One region of the Trichococcus flocculiformis genome, then DNA from elsewhere that is predicted to be linked to it. Evidence: riboswitches for the same ligand, from Rfam matches in the RefSeq annotation. Region 1 holds a riboswitch; each other region holds the start of a gene.
What was found. Region 1 has a riboswitch for thiamine pyrophosphate ahead of tenA (thiaminase II). Riboswitches for the same ligand answer to the same signal wherever they lie in the genome.
Positions count from the first base shown of each region.

Region 2: linked by a shared signal. The riboswitch ahead of thiT (energy-coupled thiamine transporter ThiT) and the one ahead of tenA (thiaminase II) in region 1 are both predicted to bind thiamine pyrophosphate.
Region 3: linked by a shared signal. The riboswitch ahead of thiW (energy coupling factor transporter S component ThiW) and the one ahead of tenA (thiaminase II) in region 1 are both predicted to bind thiamine pyrophosphate.

Region 1 covers NZ_OY759718.1:515,349-521,442, reverse strand. Annotated here, with positions in the region: gene ACKPCD_RS02795 (hypothetical protein) at 1-20, opposite strand, end outside; gene ACKPCD_RS02790 (hypothetical protein) at 262-576, opposite strand; gene ACKPCD_RS02785 (hypothetical protein) at 826-1,182, shown strand; gene ACKPCD_RS02780 (energy-coupling factor transporter transmembrane component T family protein) at 1,493-2,257, opposite strand; gene ACKPCD_RS02775 (ABC transporter ATP-binding protein) at 2,254-3,741, opposite strand; gene ACKPCD_RS02770 (ECF transporter S component) at 3,756-4,334, opposite strand; gene tenA (thiaminase II) at 4,370-5,044, opposite strand; TPP riboswitch at 5,192-5,318, opposite strand; gene ACKPCD_RS02760 (transaldolase family protein) at 5,414-6,076, opposite strand; gene ACKPCD_RS02755 (PTS glucitol/sorbitol transporter subunit IIA) at 6,083-6,094, opposite strand, start outside.
Region 2 covers NZ_OY759718.1:2,350,928-2,357,021, forward strand. Annotated here, with positions in the region: gene ACKPCD_RS11230 (zinc ribbon domain-containing protein YjdM) at 156-494, shown strand; gene ACKPCD_RS11235 (NAD-dependent epimerase/dehydratase family protein) at 1,133-1,921, shown strand; gene ACKPCD_RS11240 (hypothetical protein) at 2,065-2,385, shown strand; TPP riboswitch at 2,500-2,601, shown strand; gene thiT (energy-coupled thiamine transporter ThiT) at 2,662-3,237, shown strand; gene ACKPCD_RS11250 (hypothetical protein) at 3,427-3,777, opposite strand; gene ACKPCD_RS11255 (YitT family protein) at 3,844-4,710, opposite strand; gene ACKPCD_RS11260 (Ltp family lipoprotein) at 5,143-5,766, shown strand; tRNA gene ACKPCD_RS11265 (tRNA-Leu) at 5,868-5,951, opposite strand.
Region 3 covers NZ_OY759718.1:726,967-733,060, forward strand. Annotated here, with positions in the region: gene ACKPCD_RS03810 (ABC transporter permease) at 1-271, shown strand, start outside; gene ACKPCD_RS03815 (DUF5131 family protein) at 293-1,168, shown strand; gene ACKPCD_RS03820 (zinc-binding dehydrogenase) at 1,192-2,175, shown strand; TPP riboswitch at 2,212-2,314, shown strand; TPP riboswitch at 2,377-2,478, shown strand; gene thiW (energy coupling factor transporter S component ThiW) at 2,610-3,101, shown strand; gene ACKPCD_RS03830 (MurR/RpiR family transcriptional regulator) at 3,321-4,136, shown strand; gene nagA (N-acetylglucosamine-6-phosphate deacetylase) at 4,205-5,350, shown strand; gene nagB (glucosamine-6-phosphate deaminase) at 5,361-6,068, shown strand.

The DNA.
Region 1 (6,094 bases):
ATCCCTATTAGACTTGCCATAGTTAGACTTATTAGGACATTAAGATACGGATGTTTCTGATAAAATTTCTTATAAAAATTCATGATGTTTAAACCTCAAATCTGTCTATTTATAAAGTTTTTTATCTTGTTGCTACAGCTCTTCTAGCACCATCGTATCCAGTGCTCTTATAAAAACCTACCCATCCATTTCCATTTTTATCCCAGTTATTAGCAACGGCTACTCCTGGAGCACCTCCTAGTTTTGTCCAACTACTAGCCGTCAACAAGCCACCCAACTATAAACAGCTGTGCTTGCGAGGCTAATTGAGTTTGATTTTGAAATATGTCCATTATCTTCATAAACAGTTACAATGGCTCCTTCATCTGTATATTCTATAACTACATTTTCTGAGAGCGTGTCAATTAATGGTTGTTTAATATCGTATGCTGGATTTGTTTCATTCTCAATAACCCACAAAGGGGTTTGACCTTCATTATTTGATTCTGAGGCACTAGCTGTCGTTCCTGGAATAACTGTCCCCAAAACTAGTGCTGTTAATAATGAAAATTTAAAAACTTTTAGACTCTTTTTCATCTTAATTCTCCATTCTATCATTTTTTCAATACCATTAGAAGATTGACCGTATCCACATTAAACCTCATTTTCTTCATTCAAAGCGTTCTTCTCATTTATAAGTTTCATATTAGTCATACCTTCTTTGTGTGATATCAATACAGAATTTTATTAACTGTTGAAATGAAAAAAATATTATAAATAAAGCACTTTTTGATTATTCTTAGGTCAGTAAGAAATAACAAAAAATCATACCAGGGGGAAACAAAAATGAACAAGACAAGAATCATGACCATCCTATCCGTTGCAGGCTTATTTGTTGGAGGTGCAGCACCGGTACTGGCAGCGAGCGACACGGCAGCCCAGAACGGCATGATGACCCAAGAGCAAATCAAGTCAGGCGAATGCACAAATGAAGGAGCAAAAAAACAAGGCAATGAAGAGGCAACCATGAAACGTGCCCGCGAGAAAAGCGACACGTGCGATGGAACGGGTACGCAAGCCAATCAGGATGGTAACCAAAACGCTACGGGCGAAGCAGACGGCGACGGCAACCAATACGGTACGGCTGAAACGGACAATGACGGCAAAAACGGTGTCCGCGATCAATCTTGCCAAACTGAATAACAGTCCATCACATTAGAGTGAAGACTATAAGACAAGAAGGGGCGGTCTCGCAATGAGATCGCCCCTTTTTGTGCGTATTCCACTTTTGCAGCTGAAATCCCACAGATCGAGAGAACAAGACTGCAAAAACATACCCGCCAGCTCCGGCCAGGCTTTCGTTCGCCGGAGGAGCCGGTAAATAGATGGGCTCTTCTCCGATGTAGCTTCAGCTGGTCGGAAGACGGCATCTGAATGTGGTGTCAACTCCGGCGAAGCCTCCTTAACCGGAGCTCGGTAGCCCCACAACTTCTCCATGCAAAAACTCCTCAACCTATCCAATGCTTCGCCCATAACTCATGACCGCAAGCAGCGCCATGTACGCGAGGAAAACAAAATCGTTGCCGGAAAAACCTATCTTATAATAATAGGTCCGGCTCTCATTGCCGGAAAACCTTTTCGCTTCCATCGCCACGGCGATGCGATGCGCACGCCGGATGCTCCCTGACAAGAGCGGGATGGTGTAGACCTTCATCCTGAAGAGAATACCCTGCAAGCCTTTCACCTTTTCGCTTCCGCGCACCTTGCGAGCATTGCGGATCGTTTCGAATTCTTCCGTCATGATCGGGATCAACCGCAGTGCAGCCATGAAGCTGTAGGCATATTTAGGATTCAGCCGAAGCTGTTGCATCAACGAATAAAACAAGTTGACCGGCCTCGTCGTCAATGCGAAGGTCAAGCCCAAAACAGCGAAGACCAATGCGCGCAGGCCGATCAGCATCCCCCGCAAGAAACTTTCCTCGGTGATGCGGATCAGCCCCCATTCGAACCAAAGCGTTTCGCCTTTTCCGAACAAGATCATGGCGCTGGCTGTCGACACGAAAATGGCGCAGAAAGGGATCAATAGCAACAAAATCCGCTTCAACGGCTGTCCCGTAAACAGCAGGAACAGGATCAAAAGCCCGCTGCCGATGAAGGCCATGATTTCAAGGTTGCGGACAAACATAATTGCGATGCAGAGCAGCAGCGACATGCCCAATTTCAGGCTGGGGTTGACACGGTGGAGCCAAGTTTCTTTCGCTTGTTCCCATTCCTTCATCTGCACAGTCCCCCTTCCAAGCGCAAATCAGCGGAGAATGCAGTCCGCATGTCCGTAGCCGATCCGGTGGTGTCCCGGATTTCGCCGTCGACAACCGTCCAAAACGTTGTTCCGTAGTTCCGGGAGAGTGTTTCATCGTGGGTCACCATCAGGATGACGGCGCCCTTTTTCCGGTAACTCTCCAAAAATTCCAGCAAGGCAAAGGTGTTTTTGGAATCCAACCCGAAAGTCGGTTCATCCAAAAGGATCAGCCGCTGACCTTGGATGATCGTCGCAGCGACGCTCAGACGCCGCTTTTGCCCCATCGAAAGTTGGAAAGGATTTTTCTCCCGCTGCCCGCTCAACTGGAAGAGTTCCAGGTATTCCTCCACCAGCTTCTCGATTTCCGAATTCCCCTTGCCGTCCAACCGGAGCGAATAAGCCATCTCTTCGTAGACCATGTTCGCCACAAACTGGTACTCCGGATTCTGGAAAACGAAAGCCACCCGTTCGGCTAGCTTCTTCAATTTTCTGATTGGCTTTCCCTCCAACTCGTAGTGCCCGCTCGTTTTGATGAACTGCATGACGGCATGGAGGAAGGTGCTTTTTCCGGCTCCGTTTTGGCCGCGGATGATGACCCATTCACCCGGATAGGCCGCCAGCCCGGCCCCTTGAATTTTTATTTCCCCATTGCGCAAGCCTTTAAAATCGCGCAGTTCCAGCAGCGGACTCTGCAATCTAAAGGACTTCTGCTTTCGTTGCAAGGGCGTTTCCGCCAGATGTTGGTCCCATACCCCCGGAAACCAGATGCCCTGCTCCTTCATCTCGTCCTTGTGGGCCGAGAAGATTTCTTCGTTCGGTCCATCGGCGATGATGCGGCCGGATGCATCGAACAACACGAGCCGTTCGGCGAATGCCAGCACATGATCGATTTTGTGTTCCACAATGATGACCGTTTTGTCCTTGCAGACATCCTGCAGGACCTCCCAGATCGCTTCCGTTCCTTCCGGATCCAGCATGGCGGAGGGCTCATCCAAAAAGAGCACTTCCGGATCCAACACCAATACCGAGGCGATCGCCAGCCGTTGCTTCATCCCTCCGGAAAGGCTTTCGATGGGGATATGGCTGTCCGCCAGCTCCAAACCCACTTGCCGGAGCGCAAAGTCTATTTTGGCAGCCATCTCTTCGCGCGGAACCGCCAGATTTTCGAGCACAAAAGCGAGTTCTTCATCGACATAGGGCATGCAGAATTGGCTGTCCGGGTCCTGAAAAACATAGCCCCAGGAAGCCGGCGTCACGAGCTTTTCGGCCTTCATCGGCACTTCGATCGATTGCGGAATCAGCCCGCTCAACACCTGCAGCAGCGTGGATTTGCCGCAGCCGGACGGCCCCAAAAGCAGCACTTTTTCGCCTTCAGCCACCGAAAAGGAAAGGTCCTTGAACAACAAATCGGCGTCGCCGGGAAACTTCAACTTCAGCTTTTCCACATACGCTCGCTGCTCCATTTCCGCCATCCTCCTTAATCCATATCTGTGAAATCTTCAGTCGAAAGCGGACGGACAAGGTTCGTCACGCCGGTATCCTCCAGGACTTCCGCCAAATAATAGGCCAGCACCCCGGCAAAGAAAATCGATCCGGCAAAACGGGCCAGCAAGTAAAGCGCCAAGTTCCAAGGAGCCAGCTCAGCGATCTGCCCGTTCAAAGCATCCACCAAAAGCGAACCCACACAAGATGCCGAAGCTGCCAAAGCGGCAACCTTCAGGTCAAAACGTTTGTAGCGGAAAGCCATGAACACCAATTCCGCAAACAATCCCTGCACCACGCCGGAAAGCAAGACGGTCAGACCCCATGGCGAACCCAAAAGGAATTCACCTGAAGCCGCAGCGATTTCCGCCAACAGCGCCACACCCGGTTTGCGGATGATGAAATAGGCGACGGTACCGGCGATGAACCACATGCCGTAAAGCAGTTGATCAAGATGCAGACCCAACGGCTGCACCGCGTAATAGACTGTTCCCCACAGGATGTAGACAATCCCAAAAGCGATGGCGATGACGATCGTCACCAAAATATCTGTAAGCTTCAATTCTTTTTTCATTTTATCTGTCTCCTCATTGTGTTTTATTTTGTCTCTTATTGCTCCAACGGTACCGGCCACGTTTCCATGCGATAGGCCATTTCCCAAAATGCGTATTCGTACTGACTGCTGATGATGAAATGCTCTTTCATCCTTTCGCGGTCGGCTTCACTCACGGCTGCGGCAATCTTATCCAGATGCTCAATCTGCTCATCCACCCGGTCCTGAAAATCCTTCCCGCCATAGGTAGCGATCCATTCCTGATAGATCGGTTCTTCCGGTGCTGCATTAATGAAGGCGTCGCCGATTTCGGCGTAGAGCCAGTAGCAAGGCAGAACGGCGGCGATCACATCCCCCAAATGCCCCGAGTGGCCGGCATGATAGAGATGGGACGTGTAGGCGTATGTTGTGGGCGCGGGTTTGAAACACTCTTTTTCTTCCGCGGTGATGCCCATCCTTTTCGAAAATTGTTCATGCAGGCCGATTTCGGCGCTGTACGTATGCTTCGCGAAGTCGGCGAACTGGTTGGTCGTCGCAATATCCGGTGCTTTGGCTGCGCCGAGCGCCAAAATTTTGGCGAAGCGCGTCAGGTAATAGGAATCCTGCTGGATGTAAAAACGGAAATTCTCCAACGGCAAGGTGCCGTCCCCGATCCCTTTCACAAACGGATGCTCCATGCTGGCTGCCCAGATCGGTTCTACCGCTTGGCGGATTTGTGCTGAAAATGTCATTGCTTTCCCTCCATATGCTGTGAGCGCTCCGCAAGGGTCCCGACTTATCCGAACGGCCGCTCTTGATTTTTGCAAACAAAAAAACCACTCTCTTCCCAACGGAAAAAAGTGGTTGTATGTTCCTTATGCAATAGGGACTTACTTAGCCAAAAGAGGCCGCCACTTCCCTACGCTGGTACAAACCAGATCAGGTTCTAAGGGTCTCGAAGTCCTACTTCGATCTCAGCTTTTTGGCGGACAGTCATCCGCCGGTAAAGCACCCCTAGTGGTAAAAAGAATATTCAGTTCATTTGCTGTTGTTCTAATCGTATCATAATTTTTCCGGAAGTCAACTCGTTCTGTTGCACGAAACGTTACCGTTTCTTGTATTTATTCACCATATGCAGCCAACAACGCTTGTCCGTCTGCTTCAAAAACCTGCAATGCCTGCAGCGCCAAATCCTTGTTCATCATGTTATTCAGGACATCCGGAGGGATCGTGGCAGTATGCGCGCCCGACTCCAATGAATCGATGACTTGTTGGGAATTTTTGAAGCTCGCTGCCATGATTTTGGTCTTGTAGCCTCTGGCATCGATGAACGTCCGCATGGAACGGATCGCCTTGAAGGGATCGATCGCATTGTTCAGCATCCTGTTCACATACGGTGCCAGATAATCGCATCCGGCTGCGGTGGCCAGGATCCCCTGGTCCGCAGAATAGATCAGTGTCCCCAGGATCGCTCTTTCCGGATCGTCCTCTTTCACTTTTTTGATTGTTTCCAAGCCTGCTTGTGTAACGGGAATCTTTATCGAAAGTCGGTGATTTGCATCAAATGTCTTTATTGCTTCATAATCGGCAAACATTTCTTCAGAAGTCGTACCCAGCAATTGTACAAAAAGTTCCGTCGGCTCCAAAGCCAATAAATCTTGTAATTGTTTGAAGCGACTGCCGGAACCAGTCGACAAAATCGTCGGGTTGGTGGTGACTCCTTTCAGAAATCCGCTTTTCAAAAAACTTCCGATTGCTTTGATGTCGTTCGAATCTATGTACATACGCTACTACCCCACAGT
Region 2 (6,094 bases), 1.3 Mb from region 1:
TTCTTCTTATTGGTTATTATTCTTATATTGTCTATTTTCTATTGTCAACAAGGCGAAAATATGGCAGTATAGAAGCATCTTCCGCCTTGGATAAAAGGCCGGAAATGGAAAATAAAAAGACAGTTAATCAAAACAACGGAGGAATAAAAATCATGATGGAATTACCGAATTGCCCGAAATGCGGCTCCCCTTACACTTACGAAGACGGCACAATGCTGGTCTGCCCCGAGTGCGCACACGAATGGAGCGCGGATGCCGCTGAAGCAACTAATGAAGATCAATTGATCGTCAAGGACGCGAACGGCAACCTGCTGCAGGACGGCGACACTGTTACGGTCATCAAGGACCTGAAAGTCAAAGGCAGCTCGAGCGCATTGAAAGTCGGAACAAAAGTCAAAGGCATCCGTTTGATCGAAGGTGACCACAACATCGACTGCAAAATCGATGGCTTCGGCGCGATGAAACTGAAGTCCGAATTCGTCAAAAAAGCGTAATCCCGATTCAAAAAAACTGGCGAGGCACCCGAAAGGGAACCTCGCCAGTTTTTCTATTTTCACATTTTATCGGGTGATACGTTACCATGCTATCCGGCCTCACGCCTTTCATCGGTACGATGGCTGTCACACCTGACAGCTAGGAGATATGCGTCGGATCACCGTTCCTTTCCGTTTTGACTTGTTTTGAGAAAGTAGTATGATCATCACCCCCGTTTGATGCTCGGCATTATGATGATAAGCCCCGCTGGTACCTTTCAGGATCAACAAAAAAACACATGCGAAAGCACGTGCTCTGTCGGGCAATAGAATGAATGGGAAGATTGTTGCACAACAGATCCGCACTGACCTTGAAAAGCGCGCATTTGCAAATTCAACAAGTCCATCCGACTCACCCCTTCGTTTTCGATTGAAAAGTGTCTTGCCCTTGCCTATCATCTTACCCCTATTATACAGGGATAACGCCCGTGTCTCAATTAATTTACCTACATTTTACTCAAATATAACATTCCCTTTTCGTCCGACGAATCGCCGTTTTTGTAAGGGCTATCCTTTGACATTTTCCGGTGGCTTGCATACAGTTAAACCAAAGACGTTCACGATAGCAACTGTAAAAAAAACAAGGGGGTATTTCGACAATGACCACAATCATGATCACCGGCGCAAGCGGTAATATAGGAAGAATTTTGGCGGATCATCTGAAGGAGAGCTACGAACTGACTTTGGTGGATATCCATTTCCATAACGTCGATCCGGCCCTTTTGGAGGGCACCATCGTCAAAGAGTTGGACCTGACTGTCGCCGGCAACTGGGACGGGCTGCTGGAAGGGATCGATTACGTTATCCATCTGGCCGGCAATCCTTCACCAGATGCTATTTTTGACGATGAGCTGATCGATTTGAACTACAAGATGCCCTTCTACCTGTTCAAGGAATCCTCCAAGTACGAAAACTTCGTCAAACGTATCATCTTCGCCAGTTCCATCCACGCCGTCAGCGCCTATCCGAAAAATGTGCAGGTTCACGTCGATGAACCTGTCCGCCCGGGCGATATTTACGGCGTTTCGAAAGTCTATCTGGAAGGATTGGCCAGCCACTTCGCCTTTACGGAAGGCCAAGAATCCATCGGCATCCGCATCGGCAACTTTGATGAAAACCTCGATGACCCGATCGTCGACGAAGCGGGCTTGGCTGAATACCTGTCTCCACGGGACCTTTGCCATTTAGTCGACTGCGCCCTGAAAGCCAAACTGGTTGAGCCGTTCCTGTTGGTGAACGGCCTTTCCGATAATCGTTTCCCGCGCTTGGACATCTCACAGGCCAAAACTGCCCTCGGTTATCGGCCGAGCGATGATGCTTTTGTGCTGAAGGGCTATTTCCAGGATGACAACGGCGACCCGGTCGAACTGTCCGAAGAAGATCAATGATCCTCCGATTTGGGAAGAATTCCTCCATTTGTACGATTCCGCGTATATCCGCCAGCGAGTTCTATTGAAGAGCCGGAAATGAACTGATATGATGTTCATTGGAGACAATACAAGTGTCAGATAGACGGAAGGAAGTACACGAAATGGCGAAAAAGAACAAAGGCAACCAGATCCAACGCAGAAATGTGAAACCAACAATACCGGAACTGCATAAAAACAATACTGGCGCGGTAACCAATAAAAAACTGCCGGTCGACGAAGATCCGAAATTGCAGAATTCATTCAATTTTACGATGTACGGCATGCTGATCGGGGCTTCAATCGGTTATTTCGCGGGCAACCTGACTTATGGCTTCGGTATCGGCATGCTGACCGGTGGCATAATCGATTCCTACCTGAATACGCAGAAGAAAAAGAAGCGCGAAGCCATCCTGAAGGCCCAGGCCGAAAAAGAGCAGAAATAGGTCATTCCGCACAAGTGTTTAGCCATTCTGGCATAGTCCGGGATGCGGCTTTGTGCACCGTGCAACTTGCATAAAAAAATCAACTGTAGTAAAGTGTAACTTAACTGAATAAACCGTTTCACAAAGGGGGGCCGTCCGCGGCTGAGATTGAACATAGATTCTGACCCTTCGAACCTGTTCGTTAGCACGAGCGTAGGGATTGTGATTGAGAATTGAATTTTATTCTCCTCCTTTGTCGATGGTATATTATGCCCAAAAAAAGGAGGAGTTTTTTTTATGTCAAAAAATCTGAACATCTGGATCGAAGGAACCATCATTGCTGCTTTAGCAACCGTTTTATCCCTGATCCCTTTCAATATCGGCCCAAGTTTTTCCGTCACGGTGGGAGCACCGGTCATGCTGCTTTACTGCCTGCGCCGCGGTTTGGTCCCCGGTTTCTTCGCCAGTTTCCTGTGGGGCGTGCTGCACATCCTGATCGGGACTGCCTATATCCTGACCCCGCTGCAAGGATTCATCGAGTACTTCATCGCCTTTGGTTTCACCGGCTTGGCGGGTCTTTTCACGCCGAAAGTGCAACAGGCGATTGCGGATCAAAATAAAAAAATGCTTTTGTGGAATGTCTTTATAGGTACCGTAGTCGGGACTATCGGCCGCTACTTCTGGCACACGATTGCCGGCTACTACTTCTGGGGATCCTACGCCCCTGAAGGCTGGAGCGCATGGCTCTACTCCATCACGCTGAATGGCGCCAGCGCTTTGGCGACCGGAGCGTTCACGATCATGGTGCTGGCTGTCATCGCCAAGACGAACCCACAATTGTACGTTCCGAAAAAAGCCGTCCGCGGATACTGATTTCGTGCCGGAACAACCGTTGTTCATGAGCTATATCGGCTGTTTGCGTCTGCGTTCGGCTGGAACAGCCGACACTTCGCGGTTCTCTCGGTTGTTTGCATCTGCGTCCGGCCGGAACAGCCGACACTTCGCGGTTCTCTCGGTTGTTTGCTTCCGCGTTCGTCTGGAACAACCGACACTCCGCGGATCTCACGGCTGTTTGCATCCGCGTTCGTCCGGAACGACCGACACTTCGCGGTTCTCTCGGTTGTTTGCTTCCGCGTTCGGCTGGAACAGCCGACACTTCGCGGAGAGCTCGGTTGTTTGCGTCCGCATCCGGCCGGAACAGCCGACGCTTCGTGGATCTCTCGGCTGTTTGCGTCTACGTTCGGCTGGAACAGCCGACACTTCGCGGATCTCTCGGTTGTTTACGTCGGTGTTCAGACAGATCAGCCAACACTTCGTGGATCTCTCGGTTGTTTGCGTATGAACGCAAAGAGAACAGCCGACAATCCATGACTTGATCGCCCAATTTGGACCGGTTACCCGGTCATGAAACATCCACTTTTAATTACAGAAAAACTGAGGCGTGATCCGAATCTCGGATCACGCCTCAGTTTTTTGATTCTATTCGACTAATCCGGACTGTCGCTCCAACGTGAAGCCCTTCCCTGCGACCTCATGGACCTGTCCGATGATCACGAAAGCAAATGGATCGATATCGTTGACCAAGGCATTGATGGCGGACAGTTTACGCTGCTCGATGACGCAAAGCACCGCTTGCTGCTGCGCCCCCTCAAAAGCCGTTTCGATGTTCACCAGCGTCAGACCCACATCCTGCACATACAGCAACGCCTCTTTGATTTCCTCAAATTTTTTAGAAATGATGAAAAGCTGCATCTTGTTTGTTCCGGTGACCATGACTTTGTTGATGACGATGGACGTCAGGAACACCATGATGAGCCCGTAAAGGATCTGTTCCATGCTGGAAAAGAACGCCTGGACCAGTAGGAAAATAACGTCGAATGTATACATTCCCGCTGCAACCGGTATGCGGAAATGCTTGTTCAAAAGCAACGGCGGAATGTCCATTCCCCCCGTGGAAGCACCGACCTTGAACACCAGTCCCACACCCAATCCGCAGAGGATCCCAGCATAAATGGCCGATAGCAGAATGTCATCCGTCATATCCTGCAAAGCGGGTATTGTTCGGAAAAAAGTCAAAAAAGTAGGAAATATAATCGTGCTCAGAATCGTCGTCAAGGCGAACTTCCTTCCCAACAACGCGGCTCCGATGAAAAACATGAGACCATTGAAAATCAGCACGACCAAAGAAATGTTCAACCCGAAGAAATGATTCAAAATGATGGCAAGCCCCGTCGATCCACCGGCAATCAGATTTTTCGGCAAAATAAACGCCGCTATCGCAAATGCGACAATAATATTCCCGGCAATGACTGCAACTATCGGTTTTAATGTATGTAAAAGTTTCAAATAAGCCCCTCCTTTATTTAGGATAACCTACAGCAAAAAAGATATCCACGCCATTATAACAGATAAATAAAGGATAGAAAGAGTAGCATCAAACTTTTTGAATCAAAAACGGACTGACAGCTATACAACACAAGAATGTCAAATATCAAACAGGTTATTTCTATCCTCGTACAAATAAAATATTTTATTTTGTGTGCAATATTTGTCGATTTATGAAGTATAATTATATTAACGTGAGCAGATGATACTGATGGAATTGAAGAAGTTATTTAATATCCAAATTACAGACCACAATCTCCTGATCGATACTCTTAAAAAACAAAAACAGACCGCCCTGATTATAGGTGGTTCGTAAAACCGCGTTATTTTTCTTGGTTTGTGATATTCACCGCATCTGCGGTTGATATAAAAAAACTAATTGGAGGAATCATCATGAAAAATTACTTATTATTGTTTGGTAGTGCATTAATTTTGGCTGCCTGCGGAACGAACAGTGATGTTGAAGTTTCAGAAGAAGCATCATCAGCTGCAATGGCCGCCTCAGAATCAGTGCCAGAATCAATTCCAACAGTCAGCGAAGAAATAGTAATTGCTCCTGTCGAAGAGTCCGCTCCACAGCCGGATGTTTCAAGGGAGTTCAGAAATGCACTCGGCAGCGCAGAGGATTACCTCAATTATTCAAGTTTTTCTAAGCAAGGATTATACGATCAACTCTTATACGAAGGGTTCCCCGAAGATGCAGCACAATACGCGATTGATAGTGTCTCAACCGATTGGAATCAGAACGCGCTCCAAACAGCCATCGACTATTTGGATTATTCTTCTTTCTCTTATCCAGGCTTATATGATCAATTGGTTTACGAGGGTTACACTGCTGAACAAGCACAGTATGCACTTGATAATGTGTCAACGGATTGGAATCAGAATGCGCTTCAAACAGCCATTGATTATTTAGAATACTCCTCTTTTTCCGATCAGGGTTTATATGACCAATTGATTTACGAAGGGTACACTGCTGAACAAGCACAATATGCAATGAATAACTTACCCCAGTAATATATGATCAGCAGTGCCATTTGGACTGTTCATGTTTATCATTTAGGCAAAAAAATAGGGTTCCGACATCAGTAAGATGCCAGGAACCCTATTTTTTATTATGCGGCCAAGAAGACTCGAACTTCCACGGGAGTAACTCCCACCAGCCCCTCAAGCTGGCGCGTCTGCCATTCCGCCATGACCGCAAAACTAACTATTTCATTATACTTTTGAAGTGCATTTCTGTCAATGTCTGCTTACTAATTTTCTTTATATTAATAAGGCCTTGATTATTTAATAATATACGCAAATATGAAACATTACAGTATACTAACACTATAAACATTTA
Region 3 (6,094 bases), 210 kb from region 1:
GAGGAATCAAATGTTCCGGAAAATCCAACTGCCGTTGGCAATGTCATCAATCATCGCAGGGATACGGATCGCTGCGACCTCCACAATCGGCATCGCAACCATCGCCGCAACGATCAATGCGGGCGGGTTGGGAACTGTCCTTTTCGATGGCTTGCGGACATTCAGCGTCGTAAAACTGTTGTGGGGCACTGTGCTGTCGATGTTGTTGTGTCTGCTTGTCAATGTCATCCTGTACTTACTTGAGAACGCGTTGCGACGGAGATTTGCCTGATCTTTTCAAAGGAGTGGTCGCTTGAGTGATATCTGGAACCCGTGGCACGGCTGCAAAAAGGTCAGCCCGGGATGCCAAAATTGTTATATGTTTCATTTGGATAGTCAACGAGGAAAAGATGGCGCGCTGATTTATAAAGTCCAGAGCAGCTTCGATCGACCGTTGAAAAGAAACCGGCGCGGCGACTTTGTCATACCTCCTGGTTCCACGATACGCGTCTGCATGACTTCTGACTTCTTTCTTGAGGAAGCGGACGAGTGGCGCGGGGAAGTCTGGAAGATGATTGAGAAGCGTTCGGACGTGCTGTTCTACTTGTTGACGAAAAGAATCGAACGCGTGAAAGATTGCCTTCCTGAAAATTGGGGAGACGGTTGGGAAAACGTGTGGATGAATGTCTCTGCCGAAAACCAAAAGATGGCCGATAGGCGGATCCCGGTACTCCTGGATCTGCCTTTCAAACACCGAGGCATCATGGCCGCACCGTTGATCGGCGAAATCGACTTGACGAAGCATTTGTCGTCCGGAAAAATCGAACGCGTCATCGTTGGCGGGGAAAACTATGATGGGGCAAGGGAATGCCATTATGAATGGGTGCACAGGATGCACCAAGATTGCGTGGACCAGCATGTGAACTTCGAATTCATCGAAACCGGGAATCATTTTGTGAAGAACGGACGGAAGTATGAAATTTTGGACAAAAGAAAGCAGCAGGAGCAGGCAAAGAAATCCGGCCTGTCTTATGAAGGGCGTGCGGTTTCGGTTCAACTGACGGAGGTTGCCCAGGGCGAATCGGTGCCGCTTTTTCAAACAGATGCCGTGACTTTGTGCGACTCCTGTGCCTACAAGAAATTTTGCGGTACGCAATCGGGAAGACCCAGCTGCATGCTGTCGCTATGAAAATAAGAAAGGAAGTCGGAGAAATGAAGGCAGTCGTAGTGCATGAAGCGGGCGGACCGGAAAAACTGGTGCATCAGGAAGTTCCGCTTCCGGAAATCCGGGAAGGCTGGTCGCTCGTGAAGGTCATGGGCTTCGGCATCAACCATTCGGAAATCTTTACGCGGGAGGGGAAATCCCCCTTGGTCAAATTTCCCCGCATTTTAGGGATTGAATGCGTAGGGATAGTGGAGCGTTCGAGCGACGAAGAGAAATTGCCTCTCGGTCAAAAAGTGGTGTCGATCATGGGAGAGATGGGGAGGGCCTTCGACGGGAGTTATGCGGAATATGTCCTGTTGCCGAATGACCAAATCTACCCCATCCACACCGATTTGCCCTGGGCCCAACTGGCGGCCATTCCGGAAACCTACTATACGGCTTTCGGTTCCATGAAGAATCTGAGGATCCAAGCATCCGATCAAATTTTGGTTCGGGGTGCAACGAGCGGAGTAGGGGTTGCCTTTGCCAAGTTGGTCAAAGCCCAATTCCCGGATATCAGGATTTATGGGAGCACGCGGAAAGCCGAAAAGGGTGAGAGATTGAAAGAAGCCGGCTTCACCGACTACGTCGAAGACCGCAACGGCGTGTTGGAAACGGAAGAGACTTTCGACAAAATTCTGGAATTGATCGGCCCTGCGACGATCAAGGACAGCCTTTCCCATATCCGGGAAGGCGGCGTTGTCTGCAGCACCGGTCAACTGGGCGGGAAATGGTTCCTGGAGGATTTCGATCCCATCATGGAATTGAAGCATAACAGCTACTTGACTACTTTCCATTCGAGTGACGTCTCCGGCGAGAAGGTGAATGAACTGCTGGAGTACATTGAAGAAAAAGGCATTGCTGTGGATCCCGAGCGAGTCTTCCCGCTCGAAGAGGTTGCCCAAGCCCATGCCTTTTTGCAGAGCCAGGACAGTTTCGGAAAAGCCATTGTGTTGGATCCGAGCGCTGCGGGAGAGAAAGCTTCAGAATAGGGTTGCGTTTCCGCGGATTATTGGTTAGAATCAAATGAGAAACACTGGGGGTGCGCTATTGCGCTGAGACCGGCATTGCCGGAACTCTTTGTACCTGATCTAGTTCATACTAGCGGAGGGAATGTGGCGTTTGACTATTCGCATAATAGACATCAAAACGTTATATTTTCTGATTTTCGCATCAGATCATATAGCGTTTTTTATTTTCAGTAGGGGTGCGCGCGAGCGCTGAGACCGAAACTGTCGGAACCCTTCAAACCTGATCCAGTTCGTACTGGCGGAGGGAACTGAGCTCGGTCTGGAGTCCGTACGTATATCCAAGACATCTCAGGGGAGGTGTCTTTTTATTTTCGTTCAATTCAGGGAGGAGGGGAAACAGTTAGGAAAGAGCAAGATGCAAAAATAATAAATCAAACTGAAAAGGGGAAAATAGTATGAACACAAAGAAATTAGTCACCACTGCCTTGATCATCGCCATGGGGGTGGTCAGCAACAGCATCTTCGTCATTCCGATCGGACTGGCAAAAGTAGCGCCGGTGCAACATCTTTTGAACGTATTGACCGCTGTCTGGTTAGGACCGGGGTATGCCGTCCTGCAAGCCTTCAGCGTATCCTTGCTGCGCAACCTGTTGGGGACGGGAACCATATTTGCCTTTCCTGGCAGCATGATTGGAGCTGTTTGCGCAGGTCTGTTTTATGCCAGAACGCAAAAGCTCGGTTACGCGGCACTGGGTGAATGGATTGGCACCGGAATTCTGGGCTCGTTGGTGAGCACTTTGCTGGCGCAGTTCTTTATGGGCATGGAAGCTGCACTGATGCTCTTCCTGCCGAGCTTCGCGATCAGTTCCGCCATCGGAGCCGGGATGGCATATTTTATCATCCTGGAAATGGAAAAAAGAAGCGTATTGGACCGGAACATAATCTGAAGCATCTGCTTATGAAGGAAGCCGCTCTCGGAAGGGGGCGGCTTTCTGCTGTCTAAAAGTGTCTCCAATAGATAAGTTAAAGAAAATAATTTTCAGTAAATAATAATTGAAAAAACTATTTTCATGTGTTATTCTATCAGCATAGAGGGAAAAGGCGAAGGGAAGAAATGCGCAGTGCGCTTTTGGTGGTTGCGCAAAGCAGGCGGAGGCAACAAGTAAATGACAATCATCGAAGAAATACAGAATCAGTATTCTACTTTTTCCGCGAACGAGAAAAAGATTGCGGATTACATTCTGCAGAACAAAGCATCCATCAAAAATATGAACATCAAGGATTTGGCAGCGAAGGCGGATACCTCGACTTCCAGCATCACCCGGTTCTGTAAACGCATCAACATCGATGGGTTTGTGGACATGAAGATTGCGCTGCGTTCATTGGCGAGCGGTCATCCTTCGAAAGAAATGCCGACCGTCTATGACGATATTTATGGCTATTATACACAAGTCATCGATGAAACCAATCAGATGATCGAGGATCAGGCAATCGAAACGGTTGGTGATTGGATCAAAAACGCAAACAAAACAGTCATCTACGGCATCGGCAGTTCCGGTTTCACGGCCGCGGAATTGGCGCAACGCTTGATCCGGATGGGGCTGAATACTACGGGGGTTACGGATTCCCACCTGATGATCATCAACAGTTCGATCATCAAGGAGGGCGAATTGGTGATCGCCATTTCAAATTCGGGAGAGACCCCTGAACTGATTGCATCTTTGGAGATCGCGAAGAAGAAAAAAGCGAAGATCATCGCCCTGACGAGCTTCAAAAACAGTTCGCTGACGAAACTGGCGGATGTCACGTGCTTCGGTTATCACTCGCGTTTCGTCAACAACACGGTGTTCGTCAACACGCAGTTCGGGATGATGTACCTGATCGATGTGATTTCGACCTTCCTGTTGCAGGACCATGATTTCCAATACAATATGGATCTGACGAGAGCAAATGTGCAAGGTTATTCAAAAAAAACAGAATAGCGCGATGTGCTGTTTGAGTCATGCAAGTGGACAGTGAAAAAAGTTCACGATCAAAGAGGGGGATACAAATGAAAAGAGTGATCATCCATGCAGAAGTTTATACCGGAGAAACAGTCATTTTTGATGGATTCGTCCGGTTTGAAAAAGAAATCAGCGCAGTCGGAAAGATGTCGGAGTACGTTCCTGAATCAGGCGAAGAAGTGATTGATGCAGCCGGAAGCAGACTGGTGCCCGGATTCATTGATGTCCACAGTCATGGCGGATATGGTGTGGACAACATGGACGGTGATGCGGAAGACATCAATCGGATGATTGCAGCGATGCACCGGGAAGGGATCACCAGCTATTTTCCGACGACGATGACGCAATCTTCTGAAAATATCGAGAGGGCATTGATCGGCATCCGCAAGGCTTCAGAAAAAAATCCAGTCATCCAAGGCATCCACCTCGAAGGGCCATTCATTTCTGTCGTCCATAAAGGGGCGCAACCGGAAGAACACATCAAACTGCCGGATGCTGCCTTAATGCGCAAATGGCAGGACTTGAGCGGCGGCTTGATCCGTTTGGTAACCTATGCGCCGGAGACCACTGATGCGACGGCATTCGAAAAGTATTGTCTCGATAACCGCATCGTGCTTTCGGTCGGGCATTCGGATGCTCTTCGCAGCCAGCTGAGAAAATCCAAGGCAGCGCATGTCACCCATCTCTTCAATGCGCAAAGGGGACTCCATCACCGTGAGCCCGGTGTGACCGGACATGCGTTCCTGGAGGATGGTATCTATGCGGAAATGATTGTCGATGGTCTGCATATCGATCCGGAAATGGTGAAGATCGCCTTCAAACAGAAGGGCGCAGACCGCATCGAATTGATTACCGATGCTATGCGCGCCAAAGGGATGGGCGACGGCATCAGTGAATTGGGCGGACAGAAGGTCATCGTCAAAGAAGGCCAAGCCCGTCTGGAAAGCGGAAATCTAGCAGGAAGTGTGCTGGAATTTCAGGATGCCTTCAGGAACATCATCGCTTTTACCGGCTGCAGCATCTTGGATGCGGTAAAGATGAGTTCGGTCAATCAGGCCCGGGAATTCGGTCTAGTTCGAAAAGGGGGTATCGCTCCGGGAAAAGATGCCGATATGGTGCTGCTTTCGGAGACATTCACAGTGGAGCGGACAATCAGTTATGGACAGACAGCATACAAAAATAACAGAAAGTAGGTTACAGATCATGGAAATAATCATTAAAGCGACTCCTGAAGAGGCAAGCCGTTACGCATTCGAAAAAATCCGCGAGGAAATGGAAAGAGGTGCGAAAGTGCTCGGGTTGGCAACCGGCAGCACGCCGGAGAGGCTGTACCGGATCATGCGGGAAAGTGATCTTGATTTTTCGGGGATGACATCGATCAATCTGGACGAATATATGGGTCTTTCCGAAGACAATCCGCAGAGTTATCACTATTTCATGCATAAGCATTTGTTCGATGCAAAACCGTTCAAGAAAAACTATCTGCTGGACGGATTGGCGGATGAAACGGAAGAATGCGCGCAATTCGAAGAAATCATCGCCGCGAATCCGATCGATGTGCAGATTCTCGGCATCGGCACGAACGGGCATATCGGTTTTAACGAGCCGGGCACATCTTTTGATTCCCGTACCCAGAAAGTGGCACTATGGCAATCCACGATTGATTCCAATAAACGTTACTTTGCGGATGAGAAGGATGTCCCGCGGTTTGCCTATTCGATGGGGATCCAATCGATCCTCTCTTCAAGAAAGATCATCCTGATGGCTTTCGGGAAAGAAAAAGCCGCTGCCATCAAAGCAGCGTTGGAAGGACCAATCACAGAAGAACTGCCTGCTAGCGTTCTGCAGACGCACAAGGATGTGACCGTGATACTGGACGAAGAAGCAGCGCAAATGCTCAGCAAAAAATAGTGAATCAGACAATCCGCAGGCTACTC